DNA from 4 places in the Bilifractor sp. HCP3S3_D3 genome. Region 2 is predicted to be linked to each of the others. Evidence: riboswitches for the same ligand, from Rfam matches in the RefSeq annotation. Region 2 holds a riboswitch; each other region holds the start of a gene.
What was found. Region 2 has a riboswitch for cobalamin ahead of ACTNDI_RS05310 (sirohydrochlorin cobaltochelatase). Riboswitches for the same ligand answer to the same signal wherever they lie in the genome.

Region 1 (2,204 bases), on a different contig from region 2:
AAACTCCCTGCTGTGAGAAATCATGGAAGCAGCATAATCATTGGCAATCGGATCATGCGGCGCAATCCATGGAGCAAAAATCGGTATCAAAATCAACAAAACAGCAAGAAGGAAGAGGATGACGAACTGCGGACTGCTGAGTGCTCTTTTTATATAATATTTCATCCTTTCCTTCCTCCCAGCCGGATCCTTGGATCCAAAAACTGATACGACAGATCCACGACCAGGTTGACCGTTACATAGATGATGGCCATCCAGAGAACATAACCCTGGATAATCGGATAGTCTTTCACGGATATTGCGTCCACAGCCATCTTTCCAATTCCCTTCCATTCAAAGATCGTTTCCACGATCGTTGCTCCCCCAAGAAGAGATCCGATTGACATGCCAAACATCGTAATCACAGAAAGCAGCGAGTTCGGCAGGATCTGGTGCCAGATAACATGCCATTTGGAAAGTCCCCTTGCCAGCCCTCCATTCAGATAATCCTTGTTCAATTCTTCCAATGCACTGCCACGCAGTCTTCTCACATAGAGAGAAACCATCCAGAAAGAGAGTGTCGCTGTCGGAAGAATCAGATGTTTCAGATCTCCCGATCCCAATATCGGAAGAGCTTTCAGCTTTACTCCGAAAAAATACATCAGCAGTGTACCGACCCAAAAGCTGGGCATACTCACCCCCAGAAAGGAGATGAAACGCAGAATATAGTCAATCCATTTATTCTGAAAGACGGCGCACAGGATCCCCAGAGGCACTGCGATCAGTATCGTCAGTACAACTGTAGAGACCGTCAGAATAACCGTATTCGGAAGACGGCTGGTCAGTTCACTCCAGACAGATGTTTTGTAGTAATATGATGTTCCGAGATCACCATGCACAGCACGATTCAGCCATCGCCCATACTGAATCGGAAACGGATCATTCAGTCCCATCTCTTCTTTGGTTTCCTCAACCATTTGTTTGTCCGGCTTTGCTCCAAGTCTGTCATAATAAAGAGTCACCGGATCAGAAGGTGAAAGATACGTAAGACCAAAGGTAAACAGAGAGAGAAAGAACATTATCGGAATGACAAAAAGAATTCTTCCAATCAGGTATTTTTTCATGACACCCCTCTTTTTCAGGCAAAAGAAAAAGACCGTTTCCGTGAAACGATCTCTGACATTTAAACACGCAAAAGATTCTGCCTCCAGGAGCAGAAATAATTTGCCGTCATTAAGTCATACATCGTGACCACACTGACATTTTTACAAGCAGGTTTCCTGACTTATGGCTTCCTGCGGCACGCTTCCTTCCCATCCGTAAAGACAGTGGATAACCAGCGGACGCATCCAATTACAGTTGCGAGACAGTACAGGTCTTTCACCTGTTTCCCTATTATCAGAAATCCCGATCTAACGATATGGCATTTCTGCACTTGTAAAAGATATTTAATTAAACTTGTTTTACTATAGTAACACCATTTTATATTTTTGCAAGAGAAATTATTAAATCCGGATTTAAATGTGCTTCTTCCGGATTTCTGCTTCTTTCAGATGGCTGGCGCCGTTTCATCATATCCGCCTGGAGCACCGGAATCATGCAGTACATGAAGGAGCGCGGCGGATTCTCACTTTCCGAATCAACTACCGGGCGTACCTGGCCTGGCAGGTCGAGGACAGCATATATGTCGATGACCGAAACGAACGTTTTTCCGCGATGGTCTCCTCGCTGGATCCTTCCCTGTCTCTCCCGGAACTGATGCAGCGCATCGCGGACTTTTATGCCTCAATGGACCTCGACGGTGTCTACATCGTTCTCGACGACCGGATCGGAAGCGGGGAATTGGAGGAAGGCTGTTATACTATGGAACACCTGAATCTCATCGAAGCCAGAGAAAGTGCCCCGGAAGACCAAAACGAACCAGTGCAGTTGCGGTCGGACTGTGCGGACAGAGAACGTGTCCTGGAAGTGCAGAACGAACCGGGCATGCGGCCCATCCGGTTCAAAAATATTGATGCTCTGAACAAACACCTTGACGCGATCCGGGAGGGATCCTATACCCTTGTCCTGCCGCTTCATATCCGAAGTCTCTGCGCAGGGCTCGTCATTCTCCGCAATCCTCGTTTTATCATAAAAGAATGGCGTTTTTATGAATTTCAGGATATCGTGCTCCATGCACTCACCGAATGGGATACAAACCGAAAGCTGGTGAACTCCCTCTCCAC
Region 2 (2,204 bases):
TATCTGCCGGCTTGCCCTCAACGGTTCCGATGAATACGTTCTTGTAACCGAGATCATTCATTTCTGTCTGCATCTGATCATAGGTGATATTCGCCTCATGAGAGGTTCCGTGACCCATGAATACAAACGCTGTTCCGTCAGCGGCAGCCGCGTCAAGGCTGTCATATCCTGCCTTCTCTACCGCTGTAGCAGTAAGAATCTTTGCGACGTTCTGCTTGTCCTCGTTTACTACGCTCGTGTCACTTCCTACCTCACCCAGAAGCGGCTCAGCGATTTTCACGGAATCAAATTTATCCGCGTATTTGCTGACGGTTTCTGTCAGCTCGTCATACTCCGCACCATGCATCAGATGGGTCGGCTGAATCAGCAGATTCTTCACGCCGTTGTCCACCGCTCTCTGAAGTGCCTGATCCATGTTGTCGATCACCTCATTATCACGCGCCTGAATGTGATTGATGATGATCTGCGCCGTGAATGCACGTCTTACAGACCAGTCCGGATACGCCGCCTGGAGAGCCTTCTCGATTCCGCCGATATCCTGCACACGGCTGTCATTATAGGAAGTTCCGAAAGAGCATACAAGAATCTCGTTTTCTCCGATTCCGTCCTCGTTGAGCGGATCATCCTTGGAGGCATCGCCGGTATCTCTTCCGAAATAATCCGGATCTGCATACTCGCCCTCTACCAGAGCCTTCTGTGTATCCGTCAAAGCGTCCCAGGCCTCCTTTGCCGCCTTGCAGTCCTCGTCCGTAGTGTCTGTTCTCTCCTGCACATAGATCTTGTCGATCAAAGCGGCTACCTTGTCCGCTGCTGCCTGATCCGCGGATACAGAGGAAGAAGAAACCGTCTCTACTTCTTCGGAAGAAGCGGCTGCCTCTGTAACCTCCGCTGTCTCTGAAGACGCGGAAGATGCACTCGAAGATGCTGCGGATGCTGACGATGCTGCGCTGTTAGCGCTGCCACATCCGGCAATCATGGACCCGGTCAGAACCGCGGTGCATAATAATGTTACGACTTTCTTTTTCATCATGTTTCTCCTTTTTGTAGAATAATCTATATCAAGGGGCAAAACGCCCTTCGATACCATAGCACAGAACATAAACGAGATAAAACACGCTGCGCGAGTTTTATCTCGCTATCGCAACGCTCGCCGCACACGAATACTTCGCATTCGGCTGCGGCTCACTGTTCGCGTAAAAAAGAGTGACCGCCTTCTCAGAAAGCAATCACTCCGTATCTGCATATAAAAGAAACATCTGCTGAAATCCCGGATCCGCCTGACGGTCACGCTCCATCCAAAGAAACGGTATCCATAACCGCACGCCAAAGAGCGCATATCTGCAAACCAGCCGGATCACACCAGAAATCACTGATGCAACCATCAATATTCTTATGCAAACAGACTCTGCTTTCATCGGAAGCAAATCTATCGTCTTCTCAGCAGGTTTCCTGACTTGCAGCTCAAATGCCTTCCTGCGCCTTCTCATACTCCGTTGACCGGAATACAATGGACAATGCATCTGGCTCACTGCTCACAGTGACCGGATCGTTCAGGTATTTCACCTGATTTCCTATTACCCGCCATAAAAGCGGCACTGAAAAGATATGTTTTAAAGACTTTTTCTATTATATGAAATCATTAACAAAATGTCAAATTGATCCAATAAATGATCGACCGGAAATCATCTTCTTCAAAAGCCGGATATGCTCCGGCTCTGTCCCGCAGCAGCCTCCGACAATCCTGGCGCCGGCATCTGTCAGCATCTTCATCTGAGACGCAAAGGCTTCCGGCCCGAGGCTGTAAATCGCATTCCCCTTCTCGTCAATCTTCGGCATTCCCGCGTTTGGCTTCGCGATAATCGGAATACTGCAGTTCTTCGCCAGATACCGGATGATGCTCTCCATCTGATCCGGTCCGCTGCAGCAGTTCAGTCCCACTGCCGCAGCGCCCATCGCCTCCAGAACGGCTGCAGCATCAAAGATATTTCCGTCAAAAAAGCACTTTCCATCCGCGTATACGGAAAACGTGCACATCACCGGAAGGTCACAAACAGACGAAACCGCGTCCAGCGCAATCGAAGTCTCATCCGCCGACATCATCGTCTCGATTACAAAGAGATCCACGCCGGCATGATACAGAATCTCTGCCTGTTCCCGATAGATCTCAAAAATTTCCTCATAGCTGGCATCTCCTCCAGCGGAAT
Region 3 (2,204 bases), on a different contig from region 2:
ATATGAGACCGGAGCGCTTCCTGATCTTTGAGGAACGTGATGACAATACAGTTAGTGCCACCTATGAATGGACGGCACCCGGTGTCTTCTCTCTGAAGGAGGAACTCCAGAGCATTCCTCTCTCGGAATTGCGGGCGCTATATATGCGGTTTGCGACAGAACATGTGGTGATGGTCAGTGATATGGATGCCTTTCAGAAGGAAAATCCCGATTTTTCCATGCGAATCCATGATGTTCGGAGCTTTATCTCCGGGCAGCTGAAGATCTTGAATCAGACAGAGGGCTTTACGATGGTTATCAATCCGGCGGCGGACACCTTCCGTAACACCAGCGTGCTGCTTTCCACGCTGACGGATTTCATAGCAATTATGATTCGAAACAGGAACAGCGTGCATCAGCTGGAGAAACAAAGCATGATTGACCAGATGACAGGTGCCGGAAACCGGAGGGCTCTTGAGCGGCAGATCCGCGAGTGGAAGGGTGACGGTCTGCTTGGAGTGATTTCCGTTGACCTGAACGGACTGAAGAACACAAACGATACGGCGGGACATCATGCCGGCGATGTGCTGATTTGCGAAACAGCCCGGGTTCTTCAGGAATGCGCAGGTGAAAAGTATGTGTTTCGCACGGGCGGGGATGAATTTATCGTTCTGACAGAAGATCTGGAGGAGAGAGATATCAGCCTGCTGATACGGCATATGCGTGAGAATGCAGAAAATAATGGAATCAGTATGGCAATTGGGTTTGCGGCATGCCGGGGGAAGGTTACGGACTTTGACGCGCTGCTCACCAGGGCGGATTTCAATATGTATAAGGATAAGGGACACAGTTTCCGCAGAAGAAGGGATGATTGAAGGACTGAAGGAAGTCTTATATCCGCAGTGCGGTATATTTGACACTTTTCAGCCGGTATCGTATAATCGTTGCAGATAATTGAAGAGGGGGCCTTTCAGTGCATCTGGTCTTCTTTGCCTGCCTGGCAGCAGGAGTGCAGAAGATCTGTATGAGAATAGAGAATCAGGTGAAATTCCTGAGCGATCCGGTCACTGTGAGCAGCGAACCATTCCGTTATGTCATTGTGTCCTAGAGCATGAGAAGACAGGAACCGGTGCTTGAGCTGTCAGCCAGGAGAACTGCTGAGAGGTTTTGTAGATATGCTTCCGAAGAAAGCAGATTCTGATGGCTTGGGTGTTTTGCCGGATTTCCGGCGGAACCGATTAATACAGGTTATTTTTTCAGGACGAATGCTTCGGCATTCGTCCCTTTTCATGTATAAGATCATTGAAGTTGAAAGGCATACTTGCGAATGATGAGTGACAATGAAATCAGCAGCTATCACGCTGAGAATCTGAAAAGGAGAATGCGATACACAGCGGTCTTTGCCGTTCTGGCAGCTGCGTTTCTGATCGTGACCGTGGTCAATATCAATACCGGCAATGTCGATATTCCGATTAATAAAATTTTGAGAGCTGTTTTTCTCCGAATCGGCTCAAGGGATGATATGAATATCATCTGGAAGATCCGTCTGCCGCGGATTCTGATGGCGGCTATTCTCGGAGGAGCGCTCTCTCTGTCCGGATTTCTGCTGCAGACATTTTTTGAGAATCCAATCGCGGGTCCTTTTGTGCTCGGAATATCTTCCGGCGCAAAACTGATTGTCGCGTTTCTCATGATTCTTGTGGTGGCCAGGCACGGAGCGGTGTCCTCCTGGGCCATGATCCTTGCCGCGTTCGCGGGGTCTCTTGTGTCAACCGGCTTTATCCTGCTGGTCTCCCGGAGCGTGCGGAATATGTCGGCGTTGCTGGTTGCCGGAATCATGATCGGGTATATCTGTACTGCGCTGACGAATCTTCTCGTTACATTTGCCAGTGATTCGGATATCGCCAACCTTCACAACTGGTCTCAGGGAAGCTTCTCTGGTATGACCTGGGACAATGTCCTGGTGGGCGGAATCATCATCGGAGCTGCGTCTGTCCTGGTATTCCTGCTCGCGAAGCCGATCGGTGCCTTTCAGCTTGGTGAGGCCTACGCGCAGAGCATGGGAGTTAATGTAAAGCAGTTCCGTGTGGCCCTCATCCTGCTGTCCAGCATCCTCTCTGCAACGGTGACGGCATTTGCCGGTCCGATTTCTTTCGTGGGAATCGCGGTGCCCTTCCTGATCAAGCGTGCGCTGAATACGGCAAATCCGGTCGTGGTCATCCCGG
Region 4 (2,204 bases), on a different contig from region 2:
AGAGTAACCTGTTTTCCGGGAACAAATTCCTGAATAATTCTCTCTTTGTTCCCGCCGTTCCCGCCGTTCGATTCAAACATAGCCCCTCCTTCCGGCCTACATACCGGCAATCATCCCTGGTAAGCTATTTCTTACGCCCTGCCGGTAAACGCCTGACGATAAAGCGTCTTGATATCCTCCAGTGTGACCTCTCTCGGGTTCGATGCAGTGCACGGATCAGCAAGCGCTGCCTTTGCCATCTCATCCAGCTGTGCATTAAAATCATCTTCTGTGACACCTGCCTCTGCGATTGTCACCGGCATGTTCATTTTCTCCATAAAGCGTTTTGCAGTGCGGATCAGCATCAACGCGCTCTGACGCGTTCCCACGCTGTCCATGCCCAGCTGCGCGACGATCTCCGCGTATCGGCTTGCGGCCGGTGTCAGATGGTCATGGCATCCGGCATTGAAGCTCATGACATACGGAAGAAGAATTCCGTTTGCCCGCCCATGCGGAATATGAAAATGCGCACCCATGGCGTGCGCCATACCGTGGTTCAGCCCGAGACCGGAATTTGCGAACGCAATACCAGCCATGCACGAAGCATTGTGCATGCTCTGCCGCGCGTGAAGGTTCTCGGGATTTTTATACACTTCAAGGAGGTTGTTCTGTAAAAGCTGCAGTGACTTGATGGCCATGGCATCCGTAAAATCATTGTGTTCCCTGGAGACAAAGGCTTCCACCGCATGTGTAAATACGTCAATGCCCGTATCTCCGGTGACCTTCGGCGGCGCGCTGACGACCAGACTCGCGTCCAGTACAGCGATATCCGGCACCAGACTCTCGTCCACGAGCGGATATTTTGTCTGCGTCGTTTTGTCTGTAATAACGGCGAATGTGCTCACCTCGGAACCGGTTCCGCTGGTCGTCGGAATCGCGATGAAGCGGATGTTTTTATATTTTTCATTTACACGTCTCGCGATAAAAACGATCGCTTTCGCCGCGTCGATGGACGCGCCGCCGCCGAGGCAGATGACCGTATCGGGATCCAGCGCCTCCAGCCTTTTGATACCGGCAGTCACGACTCCCAGATCCGGCTCAGCCGCCACATCCGAAAAAACATCGTACTGCTTTCCCGCGCGATCCAGCCGGTCCGTCACATACGAAACCTTTTTGCTGACCGCAAGAAAATGATCCGCTACAACAAACACCTTTTTCATATCATTCACCAGCTGATCGAGCCGATCACCGATCATGATCCTGGTGCTGACTCTGAATTCTCCCATTGCTTCCCCTTTCTTCTGTGTTAAATTAATAGTAAATTTTTACTGTTATTCCGAGACAAAAAAAGCAGCATTTTAAACATACTGTTTAAAATGCTGCATCGCACTTAAATACATATTACCTCATTCTTCTGCGGCTTCCTCGCCCGGCAGAAAAACACACTTCCCCCTGCTTCGTATTCATACTCAAAGGAAAGAGTAAATACGCAAAGCCAACGGGAAAATGCGGGTTTATGAAATTGTTGGCATCCTTTCAAAGCGAAAAAGAAAAGGGAAAGCACCGACCGTTCCGCCCGACACTTTCCCTTTCGACATTGCATCCGCCGGATTGATAATTAAGAGAGGTGGCGCAATGAAAAATTCGATGGTGAAGCACTTAACGGTCTTCCCTGTTCATAAAATACCGGTTCCATTCCATGGACACGGCCGAAAAGCCATCAGCTGCATCGCTGAGGGCAGGCACTCTCCCAGATCCGAGGAGAATTCATGTGCGTTATACACGGGCAGGTCTTCTGACTGCGGCGTCATCACTTTTTCTCGCCTTCTCAGGTTTCCCCAATGGCATAAGAGAAAAAGCTAAGCCAACACAGCAACGGCATTGTGCAGGATTCACACCTGCTTCCCTTTTCACCGGCAACAATTTACCGACACCTGTGTACCATCAAATTTATGTTGTCAGTTTATAATATTGACAACCTTTTGTCAAGCGTCATGTTTTGTATAATTTTCAGTCATGTTTTGTATAATTTTATCAGCTGATTCTGTATATTTTGCCGGATATTTGTCCAAACACCACTGGTTAATAAATCCCGCTCCTGCTAATATAGGATGTGCGCAAATCACGCACATGCTCAGATCTTCTGTTAAAGACCGTAAGCTCCCATACGATACATCGTGCCACATACAGTATCAGCTGCGGATTGCTCCGTACTTCGCCGCTAA

Region 1: linked by a shared signal. The riboswitch ahead of nikB (nickel ABC transporter permease) and the one ahead of ACTNDI_RS05310 (sirohydrochlorin cobaltochelatase) in region 2 are both predicted to bind cobalamin.
Region 3: linked by a shared signal. The riboswitch ahead of ACTNDI_RS01070 (FecCD family ABC transporter permease) and the one ahead of ACTNDI_RS05310 (sirohydrochlorin cobaltochelatase) in region 2 are both predicted to bind cobalamin.
Region 4: linked by a shared signal. The riboswitch ahead of ACTNDI_RS03875 (1-propanol dehydrogenase PduQ) and the one ahead of ACTNDI_RS05310 (sirohydrochlorin cobaltochelatase) in region 2 are both predicted to bind cobalamin.

Annotation. Positions count from the first base shown of each region.
Region 1 covers NZ_JBQHWP010000033.1:2,479-4,682, reverse strand. Annotated here, with positions in the region: gene ACTNDI_RS13390 (ABC transporter permease) at 1-165, opposite strand, end outside; gene nikB (nickel ABC transporter permease) at 162-1,103, opposite strand; cobalamin riboswitch at 1,233-1,433, opposite strand; gene ACTNDI_RS13380 (diguanylate cyclase) at 1,501-2,204, shown strand, end outside.
Region 2 covers NZ_JBQHWP010000006.1:106,294-108,497, reverse strand. Annotated here, with positions in the region: gene ACTNDI_RS05310 (sirohydrochlorin cobaltochelatase) at 1-1,027, opposite strand, end outside; cobalamin riboswitch at 1,423-1,615, opposite strand; gene ACTNDI_RS05305 (homocysteine S-methyltransferase family protein) at 1,651-2,204, opposite strand, start outside.
Region 3 covers NZ_JBQHWP010000001.1:251,225-253,428, reverse strand. Annotated here, with positions in the region: gene ACTNDI_RS01075 (EAL domain-containing protein) at 1-854, shown strand, start outside; cobalamin riboswitch at 967-1,152, shown strand; gene ACTNDI_RS01070 (FecCD family ABC transporter permease) at 1,307-2,204, shown strand, end outside.
Region 4 covers NZ_JBQHWP010000004.1:156,102-158,305, reverse strand. Annotated here, with positions in the region: gene eutS (ethanolamine utilization microcompartment protein EutS) at 1-80, opposite strand, end outside; gene ACTNDI_RS03875 (1-propanol dehydrogenase PduQ) at 132-1,265, opposite strand; cobalamin riboswitch at 1,748-1,932, opposite strand.